3 regions of the Nitrincola nitratireducens genome follow, and region 1 is predicted to be linked to each of the others. Evidence: predicted binding sites of a transcription regulator. Region 1 holds the regulator's gene; each other region holds the start of a gene.
The links. Region 1 encodes FNR, which switches genes on or off when oxygen is low (the NO sensors DNR and NnrR bind a similar motif). Its sites were predicted from a motif close to TTGATNTANATCAA; they were not measured.
Positions count from the first base shown of each region.

Region 2: a site for FNR is predicted at 4,736-4,749, ahead of petA (ubiquinol-cytochrome c reductase iron-sulfur subunit). Genes of this name have one in related genera too.
Region 3: a site for FNR is predicted at 6,188-6,201, ahead of D791_RS10140 (GbsR/MarR family transcriptional regulator). Genes of this name have one in related genera too.

Region 1 covers NZ_AONB01000001.1:511,197-518,688, reverse strand. The annotation lists gene D791_RS02420 (sulfite exporter TauE/SafE family protein) at 1-673, shown strand, start outside; gene ccoS (cbb3-type cytochrome oxidase assembly protein CcoS) at 1-6, shown strand, start outside; gene D791_RS02415 (radical SAM protein) at 746-1,759, shown strand; gene D791_RS21645 (oxygen-independent coproporphyrinogen III oxidase) at 1,738-2,136, shown strand; gene fnr (fumarate/nitrate reduction transcriptional regulator Fnr) at 2,265-3,035, shown strand; gene D791_RS02405 (adenine phosphoribosyltransferase) at 3,067-3,609, shown strand; gene D791_RS02400 (recombination-associated protein RdgC) at 3,614-4,528, shown strand; gene queE (7-carboxy-7-deazaguanine synthase) at 4,541-5,170, shown strand; gene D791_RS02390 (bile acid:sodium symporter family protein) at 5,167-6,039, opposite strand; gene D791_RS02385 (cation diffusion facilitator family transporter) at 6,524-7,300, shown strand; gene D791_RS20585 (hypothetical protein) at 7,212-7,492, shown strand, end outside.
Region 2 covers NZ_AONB01000005.1:123,598-131,089, reverse strand. The annotation lists gene D791_RS06795 (SIS domain-containing protein) at 1-82, shown strand, start outside; gene D791_RS06790 (BON domain-containing protein) at 85-660, shown strand; gene D791_RS06785 (ClpXP protease specificity-enhancing factor) at 705-1,121, opposite strand; gene D791_RS06780 (glutathione S-transferase N-terminal domain-containing protein) at 1,139-1,771, opposite strand; gene D791_RS06775 (cytochrome c1) at 1,861-2,634, opposite strand; partial or broken gene D791_RS06770 (cytochrome b) at 2,634-3,889, opposite strand; gene petA (ubiquinol-cytochrome c reductase iron-sulfur subunit) at 3,889-4,485, opposite strand; gene rpsI (30S ribosomal protein S9) at 4,773-5,165, opposite strand; gene rplM (50S ribosomal protein L13) at 5,179-5,610, opposite strand; gene zapE (cell division protein ZapE) at 5,781-6,890, opposite strand; gene D791_RS06745 (GMC family oxidoreductase) at 7,006-7,492, opposite strand, start outside.
Region 3 covers NZ_AONB01000010.1:69,610-77,101, reverse strand. The annotation lists gene D791_RS10175 (ABC transporter permease) at 1-689, shown strand, start outside; gene D791_RS10170 (SirB2 family protein) at 821-1,195, shown strand; gene rfbD (dTDP-4-dehydrorhamnose reductase) at 1,242-2,147, opposite strand; gene D791_RS10160 (TRAP transporter large permease) at 2,263-3,522, opposite strand; gene D791_RS10155 (TRAP transporter small permease) at 3,519-4,088, opposite strand; gene D791_RS10150 (TRAP transporter substrate-binding protein) at 4,150-5,139, opposite strand; gene D791_RS18960 (pyrroline-5-carboxylate reductase family protein) at 5,273-6,043, opposite strand; gene D791_RS10140 (GbsR/MarR family transcriptional regulator) at 6,257-6,820, shown strand; gene D791_RS10135 (cytochrome ubiquinol oxidase subunit I) at 6,857-7,492, shown strand, end outside.

The DNA.
Region 1 (7,492 bases):
GACTGACCCCCTGCTGATTTCCACCGCCATCATGATTGGCTTACTTGGCAGCACACACTGCATCGGCATGTGCGGTGGGATTGCCGCCAGCATCGGCTTACAGCGCCATCGCTCTACACTGTCAAATACGTCCTTTCTCATGAGTTACAATCTAGGTCGCATTAGCAGTTATATGATTGCTGGGGCCTTATTGGGCTCAGTTGGAGCCCTCGTTGCAACAGGAACCTCTGGACTAATTCTTCGCAGTTTTGCTGGATTTATGCTAATTGCCATGGGCCTCTATGTCGGCCAGTGGTGGCTAGGCATTACGCATCTGGAGAAAGTGGGTGGTAAGCTCTGGAAACTCATTGGTCCAAGTGCGAGCCGCTTACTGCCCGTCAAAACCTTACCCCAGGCGTTATTGCTGGGTGTTGCTTGGGGCTGGCTCCCCTGTGGATTGGTCTACAGCACATTGCTCTGGGCATCATCCGCTGGCAGCTGGCAGCAAAGTGCACTGCTGATGGCGGGTTTTGGGTTAGGCACGCTACCGGCCATGTTCACCACGGGCTTACTGGCTCAACAGGTGAAAGCCTTGCTGCAACAAAAATGGACTCGCAAGCTGTCAGCACTCGTCATTATCGCCTTTGGCATTTTCACACTCCCTCTGACTGAGTTAATTTCAATAAGCCATTGACCCTCATCAACGTATTTTTGTTTTTTTCCTCTATACTGTGCGTTGTATTTTAGCTGTTAAGGAACGAAAACTGTGAACTTCCAAAACCCTATCCAGTGGGATTTAGACCTCATTAAACGTTATGATTTATCGGGGCCTCGCTATACTTCCTATCCCACCGCCGTGCAGTTTGACCCTAACTTACAGCCCGAAGCACTCGTTCAATCCGCCCTAAGCACGACGGACAAACACGCGCCCTTATCCTTATACGTCCATATTCCTTTTTGTGCGCACGTTTGTTACTACTGCGCCTGTAACAAAGTGATTACACGAAACCGAGACCGAGCCCAACCCTACTTGGAGCGTGTCTATCGTGAAATGGAGTACTTATCAAGCCTGTACGATAACAACCGCATTGTGAATCAACTGCATTGGGGCGGTGGCACACCGACCTTTATCAGCGACAATCAAATGCGTGAACTGATGGAGCAACTGCGTAAGAATTTCAATCTACGCGATGATGATCAAGGCGATTACTCCATTGAAATTGACCCTCGTGAAGCCAGTGATGACACCCTTAGAGTGTTGCGCGAGTGCGGATTTAATCGAATTAGCCTTGGTGTGCAGGATTTGGATATCCGGGTACAAGAGGCTGTCAACCGCGTACAACCCCTTGAACAAACAGAACGCGTCCTAAACACCGCACGTGCCCTTGGCTTCCAGTCCATTAACATGGATCTTATCTATGGTCTTCCGCATCAAACCCTTTCAAGTTTTGATGCAACGCTGGATGAAATCATTCGGATGAGCCTGATCGCCTGTCTGTCTTTAACTACGCTCACCTACCGGATCGCTTTCGTTCGCAAAAACACATTCAATCCGACACCCTGCCATCTGCCGATGTCAAACTGGATATCCTACAACACACCATTAATAAACTACTGGGTGCGGGCTATGTCTATATCGGCATGGATCATTTTGCAAAGCCGAATGACAGCCTTGCGATTGCCCAGCAAAATGGCCAACTGCATCGCAACTTTCAAGGCTACACCACACACTCTGATTGTGACTTGGTTGCAATTGGTGTGTCCTCTATTAGCCAGATAGGCTCCGTGTTTTACCAAAACGAGCATGACTTAAGCCTGTACACCGATGCAATTGATCATAAGCAACATGCGATAAAGCGCGGCATTAGTTTAAATGAAGATGATCGAATTCGCTCAGCTGTTATTAACCAACTCATTTGTCATTTTTCGTTGAACCCTGCGGATATTGAACAACGCTTTGACATCAATTTCGCGACCTACTTCGCTGAGGAGCTGACGGAGCTTGCGCAATTCGAAGCCGATGGCTTGATCACGTTGGACAAGGGGGTTATTCAAGTCACACCTGCAGGGCGCTTATTAATTAGACGCATTTGCATGACGTTTGATGCGTATATTCCAAAGCAAGCACCTGTTCGCGGATACTCCAGAATTATTTAAAGCTCGCGTGCGTCCGGCAATTGCCTATTCGCAACTGCCGGATACTTCTTCACCCCGCCGCCTAAATGTTACATAATACCCAATCGAGAGCATCCGATGTTCATTCCGATAAGGTGATAGGTGTACGAATGGAAGAAAAACGCTCAACAGGCAAACTTCACAGTCTCAATCAAGTGCACTGCAGCACCTGCAGTTTAAGCTCCTTGTGTCTGCCCGTATCCTTGAACATGACGGAGATGGAGCGCCTTGATAATATCATTGATAAAAGCCGTCCATTAAAAAAAGGCGAGCACCTGTTTAGACAAGGTGATACCTTTACAAGCATTTTTGCCATTCGTGCGGGCTCTGTAAAAAGCTACTGCATCACCAATGATGGCGAAGAGCAGATCACAGGTTTCTTTTTTCCAGGAGAGCTGGTGGGGCTCAGTGGCTTCAACGATACGGCCTACCCTGTTTCAGCCAAAATTCTGGAAACCACCACCGTCTGCGAAATCCCTTTTGAGCGCTTGGACGATCTATCAGGCCACATGCCTGAGCTGCGTCGCCAGATTCTTCGGACCATGAGCCGCGAAATCAGCAATGACCAACAGATGATGACGCTTTTGTCGAAAAAAACAGCGGAGCAGCGCGTGGCCACCTTTCTGATCAAGCTGACGCAACGTTTTCATGAACGAGGCTACTCTCAAAACTACTTGCGTTTATCTATGTCACGAAATGAGATAGGCAATTATCTTGGTTTAGCCGTTGAAACCATCAGCCGTATTTTCACACGCTTCCAAACGCAAAACATGATTCTTGTTGATGGTAAACAAGTTGAAATTCTGAACTATGATGCGCTTTTCGAACTATCAGGTGAAGCCATTGACAAGCCGACACCTGCTTGCAAAACCTCTCTTTAAACCCGATGTCCGGGTCTCGCTGGAGTTTTAAATGTCTTACGATGAGTTTTATGTCAAATCCGTGGTCCGGTCTATCTCAGACTGGCCAGAACCCGGCGTTATTTTTCGTGATGTCACCCCTGTTTTTAAAGATCCCAAAGCCATGCGAATCACCTGTGATGCGTTTATTCAGCGCTACATAGACAGCTCGATTACCCATGTCGCGTGTATAGATGCCAGAGGCTTTATCCTGGGCTCTGTGGTTGCGTATCAACTGAATTTGCCCTTGGTGCTGATCCGAAAAAAAGGCAAGCTACCCGGCGAAACCATCGCAGAGGAATACTCGCTTGAATATGGATCGGCGACGGTCGAACTTCAAAAAGACGCCATCCAAGAGGGTGATACTGTCTTAATTTTTGACGATTTGATCGCAACAGGCGGAACCGTTCTTGCGGCAGCGTCTCTTATTAAGCGCTTAGGCGGACAAGTGGCCGAAGTCGCTGCCTTAATCGACCTACCCGATCTAAAAGGCTCGCAACGTATTCAAGACAGTGGCATACCTGTTTTTGCGTTACTCGCCTACGAAGGACTTTAACTGAATGAATTGGTTTAAGAACATCCTGATTTACAGATTTACCCCTGATGCAGACTTCTCTGAGCAACACTTGGAAAATGCACTTCTGACGAAACCCTTTGTGCCCTGTGGACGCCAAGAACTCAAACGTCAGGGCTGGGTTTCACCCTGTTCCTTTAGTGAAAGCCCCGTGTTTGTTAGCAATGGCATGTACCTTGTCAGTTTGCTGCAGGAAGAGCGCATTCTACCCGCCAGCGTCATCAAAGATGAGCTACAGGTTAAAGTCAGTAAAATTGAGCAAGACGAAGCGAGAAAAGTCTACCGCAAAGAAAAAGATCAGCTCAAAGATGAAATCATTTTGGAGCTTCTTCCACGTGCCTTTTCAAAACGCTCGGCCACTCGCGCTTTGATTATGCCGCAACTCGGTTGGATTTTTGTTGATGCGGGCAGCTTCAAGCGCGCTGAAGACTTGCTGAACAGCTTAAGAGAAGTGTTAGGCACATTGAAAGTTAAGCCCTTAACCGTCAATCAAGCGCCAGCAAGCGTCTTAAGTCTTTGGGTTCAGGACGAAGATCAAATTAGCACTGGGTTTGCCGTGGATGATGAGTGCGAACTCAGGGACACCTCTGCTGAGGGCGGCGTTATCCGTGTCAAAGGGCAGAATTTGTTTTCCGATGAAATTCGCGCTCATTTAGCCACTGATATGCAAGTCACGCGTTTGGCCTTAACTTGGCAAGATCAGTTAAGCTTTATGATTTATTCTGACTTAAGCTTGCACCGCCTTAAGCTAACGGATCAATATCAGGAACAGCTTCAGCAAGACAGCCCTGAGGACGAAAAAGCGTTTTTCGATGCTCAACTCAACCAAATGGGCCTTGAATTGTCGAATCTAATGCCCTCGTTGATCGCCAGCTTTGGTGGCGAACCTGAATCTGCTTAGGTCTAACCTCGTATGTACAGCGTAAAAGAAGTGTTTTATACCCTGCAAGGTGAAGGTGCCCATGCAGGGCGGCCGGCTATTTTTTGTCGGTTTACGGGCTGTAATTTGTGGTCAGGCCGTGAGATTGATCGCTCGAAAGCGATCTGTCAATTTTGCGATACTGACTTTATTGGCCATGATGGTCAAAACGGCGGAAAATTTGACAGTCCAGACGCGTTGGTAACCCACTTGCAACGCTTTTGGCCTTTAAGCTCAGAGCCTCCTTACGTTGTGTGCACGGGTGGAGAGCCTGCTCTGCAGCTCGATCAACCCTTGGTCGATGCCTTGCATAAAGCAGGCTTTATTATTGCCATTGAAACCAATGGCACTAAGCCGCTCCCGAATGGGATTGACTGGATTTGTGTTAGCCCAAAAGCAGACACAGATATCATCATTCGCAAAGGTAACGAGCTCAAACTGGTGTACCCTCAATCGCACGCCATGCCAGAGCGATTTGTGTCTTATCAGTTTGACAATTTTTACTTACAGCCCATGGATTCAGCGGATGCTCAAGAGAATCTAAAAGCGACCCTCAATTATTGTTTGCGCCACCCTCAGTGGCGACTCAGTTTACAGACCCACAAAATTCTGGGTATCGATTAGGTCATCACCTTTGCTTGGCGAAAAAACACATCTCGATTTCGCCAGGCAATCAACGCGAAGGCCGGTAGCTGCATTAACACACCATAGGTCAACGCACTGGCCGACATTTCAGCGTTTTGCAACAAGGCGCCAGTCACCAAAAGTGCCGTTCCCGCATTCTGCAACCCCACCTCAATCGTTAACGAGACACGCTGCGGGTCATCCAGCCGCCCCATCACCGCCACGCCATACCCTGTCAGCATAGCCAAGAGCACCAGCGTAAAAACGGGCAGATACAACAACGGCAAGACCTGCATGAGCATGGGCCAACGACTGACAACCAACAGAATCACCGTTGCCACCATCAACAAAAAGGCTAGGTGTCTTATGGCCTTTTCTATGCGTAGTGTGATCGCCAAATAACGATGCCTAAACACCATTCCTATCAACACTGGCACTAACGTAATCAATAACATCTGCATTAAAGCTTGACCGACCGGGAAGGCAATTGACACATCATCCTCTAAAGTCACCTTCAACAACAAGGCCGTCATCAAAGGTAAGGTAAAGGGTGTGATGAGACTCAATAGCGCCGTTAATGAGACCGACAACGCGGCATCACCTCTTGCTAGCAAGGTAATTGCATTGGATGTTGCCCCACCTGGAGCCAAGGTCAATATGATCAAGCCTAACGCAAGCATGATGGGAAGATCAAAGATCCAAACGACGGCAATCCCCAGAAGCGGTAAAAGGAAAAACTGAGCCGTAATCCCCAGAAAGACGGCTTTTGGGTACTTCAAGACACGTTTAAAGTCTGCAAGCGTCAGCGCAAGGCCTACACTGAGCATGATGATAAACAAAGCAATCGGTAGAAACAGTTGCGTGATCATAGAAGCCTGCATGAATGAAAATAGCCATGTGGTTTTAAATTGAGTAAAGTATCTCAAATCTTGTTTGTGCATTGCAAAAAAAATCTATTCACACCTGTGTGTATGAAAATAGGCTCTGCATCGGGTTCGCAAGGCTACCCACATTATCTGTGGATAAGCCTGTGAAAAAAATGCACATAACCCCTATCCTGCCCCATAAATTCACGGCTTCAGACAAATTGATCATTTTTTAACCAACACACAAATCTTTTATTTTTCAACAACTTAAATAAATCAATAGCTTAATTATCAGATTTTCCGCTTTTTTCTGTTCATTTTTCAACCATTAAAAAAACACTCACAGGTGTCAAGCATAAATTACAAGGTTACTCACATTTTTTGTAACTTTTTATTCATGTTCACTCTTGACAGTCTGTATTAAATTGCAACACTAGAGACCTTCCGAACACGTCGATACACTGATCTTTTTGAGTAGGAATTCTGTGTGAACCCATCCTTAGATGAACGCAAACGCGCCGGACAAAACGTTAGCCTGATTGGAGCGCTTGTCAATACAGTCATGAGCCTTCTAAAAATAGTGGGTGGCGTATTTTCTGGATCAGCGGCATTAGTGGCCGATGGCTTTCACTCCTTATCGGATGTCATTACCGACCTAATGGTCGTTTTTTTGTTAGGCGTCTCCCATAAAAAAGCAGACACCAATCACCCGTATGGCCACGGTCGTTTTGAAACACTTGGAACGGTGGCCTTGTCTTTTGTGCTACTGAGCGTTGCCGGGTTCATGGCCTGGGATAGTTTGCGCCTTCTATTTGCGGGTGAAATCCCCTCCCCACCCAGTGTCGTAGCCCTGTTCATTGCAGGTGCCTCAATTTTAGCGAATGAAATTTTATTCTTTTATACCTTACGCGTTGGGGAAAAAATTCAATCGCGACTCTTAATCGCAAATGCATGGCATCACCGGAGTGACTCACTTTCTTCCGTCGTGGTCTTGATAGCAATCGCAGGCGCGATTCTCGGCATTTGGTGGCTGGATGCGCTGGCGGCGGTGTTAGTAGCTTTACTGATTGCAAAAATTGGTTGGGAGTTGTTAAGCAAAAGCTTGGCGGAGCTGGTCGACACTGCCTTACCACCTGAGCGCCTTACAACGCTTAGAGAGACCGTGATGTCCGTAGATGGCGTATTGGGCGTCCATAGTTTTAAAACCCGCTCTATGGGCGGGCAAAGCTGTTGGAGATGCACGTTCAAGTTGCCCCTCACTTAAGTGCCGCCGAAGGCATTACATAGGTGACTATGCCACGCGTTTATTGCAAGAGCGCTTTGATGATATTGCCCACATTATCTATCACATTGACACTTACGATGACCACGGTCTATCGCTGCCCGCCCAATTGACATTACCGGCACGCACAGAAATTCAACAGCACCTGAATGCAGCACTCGCGAGAATTTTAGG
Region 2 (7,492 bases), on a different contig from region 1:
TGAAATTTTAGTGCATGATGCACAGCTTTTAGTGCTTCATTGCCTTTGCGATTTAATCGATTATCAACTATTTGGAGCCTAACAATGCGCATACTCTTCTCACTGATGTTAATCAGCATTCTTACAGGGGTATCGGGTTGCTCGACATTTGTCAGCGCCACCCGCGAGACACCGATAGAGGAAAACGAAGGTCGCCGAACCCTTGGCAATTACATTGAAGACAACTCCATTGAGTTTAAATCCAAGGTGAATGTCAATAAAGGCAGTGACGCATTAAGAGCTTCCAACATTAACATCAATAGCTTTAATGGGCAGGTTTTGCTAACAGGTCAAGTGCCCAACCAAGCAACAAAAGCTGAAGCAGAACAAGTGGTTAACGTACTTCGTGAAATACGCAAGATTCATAATGAGCTCGAAATTGAAGGCCCTACATCTCTAATGATTCGCGCAAATGACACCTACTTAACTGGACGCGTAAAAGCTCAACTCTTGGCCGACAACAGGACTGAGGGTATGAGAATCAAAGTGGTCACAGAGAATGGCACTGTCTATCTGATGGGACTTGTCACCCCTGCAGAAGCCGATGTCGCTGTTGATGTTATTCGTGGAATTGTGGGGGTCAGACGCATTGTCAAGGTATTTGAATACATTGGCGTCTAGTTGACTTCTACATTAAACAAAAGGGGCTTAAAAGCCCCTTAATATTACTTAACCACTTTTAATCGTGGTTTTTCTTTTGGTACAGCTAACTTTGGTTTGTCAGGTGGTGGCTCTGTTGGGCCACGATCTTCGGCAACCAGCATCTCTGCACCAGGCTCCATACCAAACCCCATACCCTGGCCATTTTCTCTTGCATAAATGGCTAAAATTGCGGGTAAAGGTAAAAACACATTGGTTGGAACCCCACCAAAGCGGGCATTAAACGATACACCGTCCTGATCCATCACCAGATCTTTGACAGCAGAATACGACACATTCAAGATCAACTGTTCTTCTCGCATAAATTGATCGGGAACCATCACGCCTTGAACTTGAGTATCCACCGCAATATGCGGCGCCATGTCGTTATCGGTTATCCACTCATGTAATGCTTTTAACAAATAGGATCTACTCGGTGTCATATACAACCTCAGAGAACTTAGTCTCTCATCTCGCGTTCAGCGTCTGATAAGCTCGCTTGGAAAGACTCACGGCTAAACAAACGTTTCATATAGCTAAATAATGGAGCACATTGCGTCTGGGACAACTCAATCTCCATCACAGGCAAACGCCACAAAAGAGGCGCTATACAGCAGTCTACAATCGTAAACTCATCGCTCATGAAGAAGGGCTTTTCACTGAAAATCGGTGAAATAGAAACCAAACTGTCACGCAATTCTTTGCGGCAACGCTCAATCTCATCATGATCCGCTACGCCTTGCAGAATTGTATCTGCATATTTGCACCAATCTCTTTGAATACGGTACATAAACAAACGGCTTTCAGCACGAGCAACAGGATAGACAGGTAACAGTGGAGGATGCGGAAACCGCTCATCCAAGTACTCCATCATTACTCCCGACTCATACAACACCAACTCTCTATCCAACAGAGTTGGAAGACTGTTATAAGGATTTAGACCTACAAGATCTTCAGGCATATCGTCAACTTTACAGTCAACAATATCCACCGCGACCCCTTTCTCAGCCAGAACAATTCTTACACGATGGCTGTAGTGGTCATCGCCATCTGAAAAAAAGGTCATGGAAGAACGTTTTGCTACAACTCCCATCGAGTTACCCCACAAACAATCGATTGCTATAAACAAAAAAATCTACGCGGCCTAACGACCGCGTAGCTTCATAAACCAATACCTGAGTATTAGTGTATATCTCTCCAGTACTCTCTCTTCAGCAAGTATGCGAAGAAAGTGAAGATGGCCAAGAATATTAGAACATAGGTACCAATACGCTCAGACTGCAAGCGCGAAGGCTCACCGACATACGCCATAAAGTTAACTAAGTCATATATTGCTTGATCAAACTCGGCAGGACTCATACTTCCAGTGCCCGCTTGAACAGTCAAGCATTGGCCGCTACGCGTTCCTGTCAACGGATCCAGTGTACCACTAAATCCACCACGAGCTTCAAGTTCTTCACTTGTACAGTTGTTGATAACCACACCCTGAAGATCTTCAAGCACGTTTGGCATACCTACGTCCTTGAAGAGAGCATTGTTAACACCCCAAGGTCTTGAGTCATCACGGTAGAACGTACGCAAATAAGTATACAACCAATCAGTACCTCTTAGACGCGCTTCAAGCGTCAAATCAGGTGGTGGCGCACCAAACCAACCTGCGGCATCAGTTTTACTCATAGCGATGGTCATCTGATCGTGAATTTTAAGATCACCACGAATCAAATACTCTTCTACCAAATCATGAGGCAAACCAATATCATCGGCTGTGCGCTCAAAGCGTTGGAACTCCATGGAATGACATCCCATGCAGCGGTTAACATATAGCGCCATACCTCGCTGTAAAGAGGCTTGATCTCGTAGATCTGGCTTCATTGAATCTGTTGGATACGCACTGGCAGCCGCCTGAACTACAGCTGGCAGACACACCATCAATAGTGCAAATAGAAATTTTTTCATCAGCCTGTCACCCTTTGCGGAACTGGTTTAGTACTTTCTAACCTGGTGTAGAAAGGCATCAGGAGGAAGTAACCGAAGTAAAGCACGGTACAGATTTGAGCCACAGTCGTGCGCGCATCTGTCGCAGGCAATGCACCCAATACGCTTAGAATTACAAAGCTGATCGCAAAAACAACCAAGTAAATCTTGCTAATCCAACCTTTATAACGCATTGATTTTACAGGGCTACGATCCAACCATGGCAATACGAATAGAATCGCAATTGCAGCCCCCATCACCACAACACCCCAGAACTTAGCATCTAAGCCAAAGAGGTTGAAGGTTACGGCACGCAACATAGCGTAGAAAGCCGTGAAGTACCATACAGGTGCAATGTGATCCGGTGTTTTCAGCGCATTGGCTGGCTCAAAGTTTGGCCTTTCAATGAAGTAACCGCCGCCTTCCGGGAAGAAGAAAACAACAATCGAGAAAATAAACAAGAAAACGCCCACACCGACAAGATCTTTGACGCTGTAGTAAGGATGGAAAGGAATGCCGTCTTTCGGAATGCCATTTTCATCCAAATTCTCGCTAATTTCGATACCGTCTGGGTTATTCGATCCTACTTCATGCAATGCAATGATGTGCAAAACAACCAATGCAAGAATAACGATTGGTAAAGCCACAACGTGCAACGCAAAGAAACGGTTCAGAGTAATACCAGAAATCAGGTAATCACCACGGATCCACTGCTGTAGATCAGGACCAATCACTGGGATAGCACCAAACAGAGATACAATAACCTGAGCACCCCAGTAAGACATTTGTCCCCAAGGCAAGAGGTATCCCATGAATGCTTCGGCCATCAACGCAAGATAGATGGTCATACCAAAGATCCACACCAACTCACGTGGCTTACGGTAAGATCCGTACATCAATCCGCGGAACATATGCAGATAGATAACAACGAAGAATGCAGAAGCTCCGGTAGAGTGCATATAACGCAACAACCAACCGTACTCAACATCACGCATGATGTATTCTAATGAAGCAAACGCCCCCTCATCTGAAGGGTTGTAACTCATGGTCAACCAGATACCCGTTACGATTTGGTTAACCAAAACCAACAATGCAAGCGAGCCAAAGAAATACCAAAAGTTGAAGTTTTTAGGCGCATAGTATTTAGCAAGATGATCATCCATAGCGCTGTTGCTGGGAAACGATCATCAATCCAGCCCATTAGGCCTGGGTTTCCTTTATTGCGATGACCAGCCATTATGAAGCCTCCTGATCTATACCGATGATAAGCGTCGAATCATCCAGATACGAATGAGGTGGGATAACCAGATTAGTCGGTGCAGGCTGTGCACGGAATACGCGACCCGACAGGTCAAAACGTGATCCATGACACGGACAGAAGAAACCGCCTAACCACCCATCACCCAAATCAGCGGGTGCAATTTCAGGGCGATAGGTTGGTGAACAGCCCAAGTGAGTACAAATACCGATCAGAACAGCGTACTCAGGCCTTAAAGATCTTGCCGGAGTTTTTGGTATGTAATCAGGTTGTTCTGAACGATTTGACTCTGGATCAGCCAATCGATCATTCAAGCGTTCTAGATTCGCCAAGGCTTCTTCGCCACGACGCACGATCCAGACCGGCCTTCCTCGCCATTCAACAATCATTTGCTGACCAGGCTCTAGCTTACTCACATCCGCTCTAGCAGGCGCACCTGCGGCTTTTGCTTTTGCACTAGGATGCCAGGACGCTACGAACGGGACAGCCGCACCTACAGCACCCACTGCGCCTAACGCAGATGTTGCACCGAGGAGTAGCCGACGCCGACCTTTATTCACGCCGTCATTGCTCATTAACTTCATCTCCACTCATTCGACGACCACTTTCCGAAAAATACGGTCAGTTCCGTCGCCAGTCATTTAAAACCCACAAATCGGATTCTTCAAATGGCGCAAATAGTAAAGAAAATACCCGATTTTTACAAGGTTAAAACCAGTCTACCTTAGGCCTATTCACATTTAAAAAACAGCCTAATACGCAATTAAAGTTTTGAAAAAAATAAAAAACCACAAAAAAACCCGAACCATGAAAGATTCGGGTTTTTTGATAAGAATCAATTTGCCCAGAAGGCAAACAAAAATTAACGCTTGGAGAACTGTGGACGCTTACGCGCTTTACGCAAGCCGACTTTCTTACGTTCAACCATACGCGAGTCACGAGTCACGAAACCAGCTTCACGCAAGGAAGCACGCAACGTCTCATCGTACTCCATCAAAGCACGTGTAATACCATGACGAATAGCACCGGCTTGACCGAAGCCACCACCACCTGCAACCGTTACATATACATCGAACTTTTCAGCGGTACCCGTCAACTGCAACGGCTGCATAACAATCATGCGCGCAGTTTCACGACCAAAGTAGTTTTCCATGGTGCGTTGGTTAATAGTGACCTGACCTGTACCTGGACGCAAGAAGACGCGAGCAGTAGAGGTTTTACGACGGCCTGTGCCGTAATACTGAGTAATAGACATATTCGCCTTCCCCTTAGATATTCAGTTCTTTAGGTTGCTGAGCCTGATGCGGGTGCTGATTACCAGCATACACTTTCAGCTTAGTGTACATAGAGCGACCAAGTGGGCCTTTTGGCAACATGCCTTTTACAGCCAATTCAATCGTACGCTCAGGGAAGGTTTGAATCATCTTAGTGAAGTTTGCTTCCTTAAGACCGCCTGGGAAACCAGAATGACGGTAGTACATCTTATCATTGCGCTTGTTGCCTGTTACGTGCACTTTCTCAGCATTAACAACAACAATGTAGTCACCTGTGTCCACGTGTGGAGTATATTCAGGCTTGTGCTTGCCACGCAGACGGCGAGCAATTTCAGTTGCCAAACGGCCTAAGGTTTTACCCTCTGCGTCAACAACGTACCAGTCGCGTTTTACTTCGGCTGGCTTAGCGCTTACTGTTTTATTCATGAAATGATCACCTTAACTCGATAAGTCTCATTCCGCACCACAAGAGATACGGGCCCGACTTAGCTTATAGTTATTCGTTGGACAAACATTATCCAACCTTCACGTTCCCAAATTTTGGGAGCGGGCATTATACTGACTTTATCTCAGCTTTACGAGCACTGTTTTGCTTTTTATGCAGATCGATGTTCTCTTGCCAAGTATTCATGCGACTGCATTTCAAGCAAACGACTTTTAGTGCGTTCGATTTCAAAGGACAAGCGACCTTCGGTGTAAATATCATGTATGCTGGTTTCGGCAGATAAAATCAACTTAACGCCACTGTCGTAAAACTCATCCACTAAGTTTATGAAACGCCGTGCCGCATCATCATTCTGGCGCCCCATCTGTGGGACATTACTGACCAGCACTTCGTGGTAGATTTTCCCCAACTCGATATAATCATTCTGAGAACGTGGGCCTTCGCACAACTCTTTAAAGTCAAACCACACAACATCTTCGCACACACGCCGACATTTAATTTGACGACCGTTAACCTCAATCAGCTTATCCCGCTCAGCGATGTCGATATCCGGTGCTAAGCTTTCAAAGCTTTTATTCAAGCTGATGTCCGCGTCTGCATCTAGCGGAAAATGGTACAACTCGGCTTGCTCTAACACCCGCAGACGATAATCGATACCGCCATCAACGTTCACGACCTCGGTATACTTGTTGAGCAGCGCAATTGCGGGCAAAAAGCGCGCACGCTGCAATCCATCCTTATACAAACCATCAGGCACAATATTCGAAGTGGCGACTAAGGAGACACCGTTTGCAAACAATTGCTCCAGCAACCCGCCCAAGATCATGGCATCGGTTATATCCGTCACAAAAAACTCATCAAAGCAAATAATTCGAGTTTCGGCGGCATACTTTTTACCGATTTCAACCAACGGGTTTTTAGTCCCCTCAAGCTGCTTCAGCTCTTTATGAACCCGCTGCATAAATCGATGGAAATGCGTGCGTGTTTTATGTTCAAAAGGCAGACTGTCGTAAAACGTATCCATCAAGTAGGTTTTGCCACGCCCTACTCCACCCCAAAAATACAGACCTTTTAAGGGCTCTTTCGACTCTTTACGCATAATCCCCGTCAAACGACGAATCATACTGGGCACAGGTGCGTTAACAGACGCAATCAGCTCATCGTATAAGCGTTGAAGATGCTTAACCGCCATCTCTTGTGTAGGATCATAGGTAAAATCATCACGCTGAAGATCTTTTTTGTAACGCTCTAAAGGTGTCATTAAGCTCCAACCCCTGCCAATCGTGTAAAACAAGCGCGCAACTTTACTGCGCGCCGACTTGACTTGCAATTATTCGTTGGCCTTAACGAATAATCCTTTACCATCGGCCATCATTTTATGGGGTTATCTCCCCTAAAATCCAGGCTGACGCCTTTTCTGCAATCATTAATGTGGGTGAGTTCGTATTTCCACTTGTAATGGTTGGCATGACACTGGCATCCACCACCCTAAGGCCCGAAACCCCCTTCACTTGCAAACGCGAATTCAAGACCGCCATAGGGTCATCGTCGGCCCCCATTTTTACGGTTCCCACCGGATGAAAAATCGTGGTCGCAATATCGCCAGCTAAGCGAATCAACTCATCATCACTTTGATACTGCACGCCCGGCTTAATTTCTTCAGGTTCAAAAGGCGCCAGTGCTGGCTGGGCTACGATTTGGCGCACCTGCTTAAGACTTTGCGCTGCAATCAAACGATCTTCATCTGTGCTCAGATAGTTTGGACAAATATGAGGTGAGTCCTCTACGCTGGCTGAAGCGATTTCGACCACACCGCGACTGGTTGGATTTAAATTGCAAACGCTTACAGTCATCGCAGGAAAG
Region 3 (7,492 bases), on a different contig from region 1:
CTTTACTTTGGCTGATTGTATTCGCGGCGGGCTTTCGTGCGGCACTCGGCTTGTCGATTACGCCCCCATACCAAACCTACATCACCTATGAGACCTACATTATTCCCGGTCTGGCCTGCATGATTCTGTTGTTTAACGGCATGCAAAGTGCTCTGTCCATGGTCTATGATCGAGAGATGGGCAGTATGCGAGTATTGTTAATGAGCCCTCTCCCTCGCAGCTGGTTGCTCTTTTGTAAACTCTTTGCCATTGCTCTGATTTCACTGATTCAGGTGTATGCGTTTTATGGCATCACCTTAGCGCTCGACATACGTTTACCCTTAATTGGGCTTCTTTATGCACTGCCTGCTTTATTGCTCACAGCCCTTGAACTAGGCGCAATCGGTCTGTTTTTATCGTCTAAAATCAGACAGTTGGAAAACTTTGCGGGGGTCATGAACTTTGTTATTTTCCCGATGTTTTTTATGTCGTCCGCGCTCTATCCTCTGTGGCGAATGCGTGAAAGCAGTGAATGGCTCTACTGGGTGTGTAGCCTGAACCCCTTTACCTATGCCGTTGAGTTAGTTCGCTTCGCCATGTACTCGCAGCTAAACCTCGAAGCCTTCTGGGTGACCTTGGCGACAACCCTATTCTTTGGTGGTATGGCCATTATTGGATTTCGCCCTGAAAAGGTTACGGGTACTAAGTGAAAATGAAATCTAGATACTTCTTTCCAACGTCCCATTTTCACAACAACTGAACCCAGCAGTTGCTCGAAGGTCTGGCTTATGCCAAAGTCTGCTTTCCTTGATTAATAATATGAGAATCCTGTCTTATGTACATGGCGTTTAAACACCTTCATCTCACGATGGTTGCTATCACGATTTTACTCTTTTTGATTCGTGCCGTGATGTTGCTGGCATGGCCAAAAGGGCTTCAGAAGAAACTGTTTAAAATTCTTCCCCACGTGGTTGATACCTTGTTGATTCTATCGGCGATTGGCCTTTTGGTCGCCATGCAGATGAACCCTTTGCACGTTGGCTGGGTGTTGGCAAAAATCATTGGACTCATACTGTATATTGCCTTTGCCGTCTACGCATTCAAAAAGGCCCACTCATTAGGGGAAAAAATTCTTGGCTTGGCCTTGGCGGGTACGGCCTTAATCTACATTGCTAAGGTCGCTCTGGCGCGCTCGGCAACGCTCGGCTTGTTCTAACCCCTTTCGCTGAACACAGGCGGGCCCCTATGGGGTCACGCCCATTTCATGTTTCCACTTGATCATAGTAGATGCGAACTAACCGCTGCAATTCGCTGCGCCACGGACGCTGCCGAATACCGAAAACGTTTAAAATTTTCTGGCATTTTAAAACAGAGGTAGAGGGACGTTGAGCTTCCGTGGGATAATCTTTGGTTGAAACAGGTACAAGATGGGTGGCTTTTAAGTTTTCATACTGTCGTGCGGCGGCAATAACGGCTTCACTGAAGCCATATCGCGTGGTCACTTCAGCACCGCAATAGTGATAGGTTCCCCAGGCATCCGCTCCATTGCTAATTTGCTTAAGAATCGCCACCACCACTCGAGCTAAGTCATAGGCACTCGTAGGACAACCGCGTCGATCATCCACAGCGCAAATCTCTTCCTGATGACGCGCTTCATCAAGTAAGCGCAACATGAAGTTATCGCCTCGCTCACTGAACAACCAACTGACTCTCAAAATGATATGCTGCGGCCAGCCTGTTCGCAGATACTCTTCTCCTTGAAACTTACTTAAGCCATACACGCCAAGCGGTGCTGTTTCATCTTTTTCGCTGTAACCCGTGGCATAATGCCCATCGAAAACATAATCCGTGGACAAATGAATGACCGGAATCGACAAGCTCGCACAGGCCTGCGCCAGATTCTTTACGCCCTCGGCATTGAGTTGATACGCACGCTCCGGTTCGCGCTCGGCACGGTCGGCACTGTTTAATCCAGCACAGTTAATCACATAATCAGGAAGACACGCATCCAATTGCTCTATCACCTTTTCAGGTTGAGTGATATCGAGCTGTTTACGACTGAGCGCCGTAACGGCAAAAAAGGGATCGGACTTCGCTAAATGCGTAATCGCATAGCCAGCTTGCCCATCGGCACCTGTAATTAGCACTTTAACTGGATCAGCGAACAATCATTTTACTCCTAAGCGGTTAGCCATTCGTGCTCAACCTTATGTGTGTTGCCACTCAAATCTCACTCTACTTTACAGACAATCCAGAGTAACGAAAAGCCACAAATGGATGGATTCAAAGTAAAATCAAGACAATACTCGGAATACCACTGATTAGGATAAGCGAGAGTAACGTCATCATCAAAAAAGGGAGCAACGCTTTAAATATCTTCATCGGGGGAACACCTGTCATGGCCGAACCAATGAACAAGCCAGCCCCCACGGGTGGCGTTAAAAGTCCCATGACGAGCGTCAGACACACAACCACACCAAACTGATACGGGCTGATGCCAAAATCCGCTTGCGCAACGGGTAACAGGATAGGCACAACCAGAATTAATGCTGCAATACCGTCCAACAGCATCCCCACTAAAATCAGCGCAGCAACCACCATCAATAAAAAGACAAAGGGATCTGAGGTTTGCTGAACGATCCAAGCGGCGACGGCTTGCGGAATTTGCTCGTAGATTAGGACCCAGCCAAAGACACCGGCAGCGGAGATCAAAATAATCACCATGCCCGAATTCAATGCTGTTCGCTTCATAATCTCGGGTAAATGGCTGAGTTTTAATTCTTTATAAACACAGGTCCCCACCAGCAAAGCTCCTAAGGATGCCAAGGCCGCTGATTCGGTTGGTGTGACCAGTCCCGTCAAAATGCCACCAATGATCAATACGGGTATCAAGCAGGCGGGAAGCCCCATCCAAAAGGCTTTTTTAGCCTCTGCCGCTGTTAACCACTGGCCCTTGGGATATTCGTGCACCAACCCCATCAGCGCAATGGTCAGGAAGAACAACGCTGACATGAGTAAACCGGGTAAAATACCCGCAATAAACATATCGGCAATGGGTACTTGAGCCAACACACCAAACAATACAAATAGCATCGAGGGGGGAATAATCGGCGATAGAAGCCCCCCTGCAGAGGTAATCGCCGCCGCGTAGGCTGGCGAGTAGCCCTCTTTTTCCATTGCAGGCACCATCGCTCTCGACATAATCGCAATCTGCGAAGCCGCCGATCCCATAATAGCAGCCATCATCATGTTGGCCACAAGGTTAATATACGCCAGTCCACCCCTAAAACCGCCCACTAAAATACGCGCCATATTAATTAAGCGAGACGTTAAACCGCCTTCATTCATTAACTCACCAGCCAGCATAAACAAAGGGATGGCCAACAAACCATAGTTTTCAATTGCCCCAAACAGTTGCTGAGTGAACGAATCAAATAAAAGATGATTACCCGATTGTGCAATATAAGCCGCAGACGTCAAGGTCAACACAAGTGCAATTGGAACAGCAGCAAACAACAAAATTAAGAACACAGCCAAAATCATGCGGACGTTCCCTTTTGCTCGTATGCCTTGGGCGTTCTCCAAGACAAGAGTCGATCCAGCACATTTACGCTGCTGTGTATCATCAGTGCGAATGCAACCCAGGGTAAACACATCCACACCCAAACCTTTTTTAAACCCAGTGTGTTGGTGTTTTCTGAATAGATAAAATTGAACGTCTGCGACTGATACTCCATCACATCAAATCCGGTTTGAAATAACCGCCAAGGGTCATACCAGCGATAACACAGGACGGCCAATAAAAGAGCAAACCCCAATATCATCACATCACTAAACAGCGCTAAACAATACCGCCCCCTAAGGGGTAATTGATCCACTAAAAAGGTGACCGCAAGGGTTTGACGTTTTTTAATCACAACAGAGGTGGCTAAAAAGGTCATCCAAATCATCGCATAAATGGCCAGCTCATCAATCCAGTAAATGGCCATGCCCAGCGCTCGGCTGACCACGTTCACTAAGATCAACACACTGATAAATAGCGCCATCAAAGCCGCTAAGGCCATTTCAAACTTAGCGACCCAATGTGAGAGTTGTCGTAATAACTGCATTGTTGAATACCGACCCTAACGTTGATTAGGGCCTTAACTGTCGAAAACACTGACGGCGATTTTAGGGGGTACGCAGTCTATTCACTGCATCTCTTAATGCACCTAACGATTGCGCTTTTTCTGACCAAATCGCTTCCCATGCCGCGATGCTTTCAGCAAAGTGTTCGCGACTTGCTTCTGTAATCATGATATTTAGCGCTCTTAGCTCAGCTTCTTGATCCTTTTCTTGCAGCCTGAAGGTTTCTAATACACCGTCTAGCTGAGCTTGCATCAGCTCTGTAATTAATGCTTTATCTTCTTCCTCCAGAGTTCTCCACACACGAGCTGAGACAACGCCGACCATCGGGAACATCATATGGTTAGAAATCAGCAAGTGCTCGGCACGCTCATAGAATTTGAAGATTAAGATTGAATCATAATCCATATCAATGGCATCAATTTGACGATTTGCTAAAGCGTCATAGACGGCTGGCAAGGGTAAAGGGGTGGGAGCTGCACCTAACGCATTGTAAAAATCGCGAATCGGTTCAAAAGGGGTAATTCGCAGTTTTTTACCCCGAAGATCGGCAGGACTTTCGACCGGCACTCGGCTCATGACTTGCCTCATGCCCGCCATGCCGTAGCCAATACCGATTAAACCCGCTTGTTGTGGCAGAAGATCAAATAAACGTTTCGCTTCATCTGTTTTGAGCAAACTGGCGGCTTCGTCCACGTTATCCACCAAATAGGGTGCATAGAGCGCACCGAATTCTGGCACACGATTTGAAACCTCAGCAATAGTCAAAAAAGCCATATCCAAAGAGCCCGCTTGCAACTGCTGAACCATCTGTGCTTCATTCCCCAACTGCTGTGCCGGAAAAATTGCAACACTGTGCTTACCGTTGGATGCCTGATTGAGCTCATCGGCAAAGGCTTGAGCCGCTTGTGTCCAATGATGAGACGGCGGGGTAATTAGCCCTAAGCGAAAATCTTTTGCTTGAACAGCAAAGGCCGCCAAACTTAAACACGAGACAGCGACAGCCGACGCCAATGATTTTCGAAAGTAACCCATGAACATCTCCTAACGGCAGGTATTTGATGCGAATATATCTAAAAATCTACCCGAAAAGCGTTTCTAGATAAAGCGATATCTGTAAAAGCTTTTCAAACACTCTCAATTTACAAAAATGAGATGCATTTGCCGATCATGGCATTGACTTTAACTCTTTCAGTAACTCACTCAAAATATCCACCCAAGGCTTTTCGGCTTGCCGCTCTTTCAGGTGATAAAGGCCTCGCGCCGTAAACGTACCGGGGGTTCCAATCTCACGTGCAAGAACAGAGGGCGCGGTGCTCCGGCGTTGTTTAAGTAAGGTTGCGGACTCCTGTTGAGCCCGCGCTAATAACTCAACAGCATCGACTAAAGACATCCCCGTTTCATCCGAAAAGGCCTGTGCCAACGCCTGAATCTGATCTAACCACCATGCATTCACACAAACGCTAAGCATTGACGCTTCAAACTGTGCTTCCGTGGAAAAACTCTGAACACCAAATCCTGCATTTGAAAAACACGTCGACAGGGCCGCATCGCTTGGAAAGAAAAAAACACTCGCGCCGGGATATTCTGCTGCAATGCTTGCCATCATACGAGTCACTTTGGCCGGGTAAAACAGCGCTTGAAGAGTTTTTAGCTCGACACCTGCGGCAACACAGATCAGATGATGATCCGGTGTCAGTTTGATCTGCGCCGCAAGCGCCTGCAAATCATTCGGTCGAACACCGATGATCACCGTCGAGCATTGATCCACCACGGCTTGGTTGTCTGCCGCAACGGACACCTGCGGCAAACTCAATAACCGCTCAACACGAAACGCCGAACGTGGAGATAAACACCAACGGTAAGGCGATTTTGATTTCTGGACGCCCCTCACGATTGCCTCTGTCAGCGCCCCTACCCCTAACACACCGATACGCATGCGGCCCCCTTTCTTATACTTTTACATCAGTATAGGTGTGAATTCGAATATCGCTAGCCTCGACATATTTACACGCTCATGGATGCAAGAAATGCACGAACAAGCACACCTGTAACGTTCAATCATAGATTTTCTTTAAAAGCGTTGATCTAGATCAAGACATAGGCGTATTATTCTTTCAGAAAATTCTGAAAGTTCAATAAAGGCACAACTATGCAATTAACACCAATGATTGAATCCTTTGTTTACCACTTTGGCGAAATGGGCAGCCGCTGGGGCTTCAACCGCACCGTGGGTCAGATTTACGCCTTATTGGTCATCAGCGAAGAGCCCTTATGTGCGAACGAAATCGGGGATCTACTCGGCATTTCTCGTGGCAACGTGAGCATGGGTTTAAAAGAGCTGGGCAGTTGGCAGCTGGTTCAGGTGATTCACAAACAAGGCGAGCGACGTGAATTTTATCAAAGCCGAGGCAGTATCTGGGACATGGCTAATCGTGTATTTGAAGAACGGCGCAAACGCGAAATGGACCCCACCCTCACATTACTGCGCGACATTATGATGGACGAAGCCGCCAATCAAGAAGAAATCTACGCCCAGAAACGCATCGCCGAAATTCATGACCTGCTGGAAAACATTACGGAGTGGACGCAAAGCCTGCAATCACTTTCACCCGATAAGCTGAACACTTTAATGAAACTCGGTTCGGGGGTGGGCAAGGTGCTGGAGTTTACGGATACGTTCTTAAGTAAAAAAGAGCCTGCCAAAAAGGCGTAGTGTGTTGATCGGTGCTTATCTACCTGCGAGGTCCTTATGTTAGACACCCTGCTACTCTCGCGAATACAATTCGCCGCCAATATCAGCTTTCATATTTTATTTCCCACAATCACCATTGCCCTTGGCTGGTTGCTGGTGTACTTCAAAATTCGCTTTGATTTATCTCAACATCCCGTTTGGATGCGAGCCTACCGCTTTTGGGTGAAAGTCTTTGCCTTGACCTTTGCTTTAGGCGTAGTAAGCGGCATTACCATGTCGTTCCAGTTTGGTACCAACTGGCCCGGCTTTATGGAAACGGTTGGAAATATTGCGGGCCCCTTGCTGGCCTATGAAATTCTGACGGCTTTTTTCCTCGAAGCCACGATGCTGGGCATTATGTTGTTTGGCTTTAATAAAGTCCCCCGCTGGCTGCACACCTTGGCCACGTTATTGGTTGCGCTCGGCACAACCTTGTCCGCATTTTGGATTCTCGTTCTGAATTCATGGATGCAAACACCAGTCGGCTTCGAAATGCGTGATGGCGTGGCCCACGCGACGGATTGGTTGGCGATCATCTTCAACCCGTCCTTCCCCTATCGCTTTACGCACATGTTATTCGCTTCGGCATTAACGGTGTGCTTTTTGGTTGCAGGCATCTCAGCGTATCGCTTGTACCGAGGCGATAATAAAAAG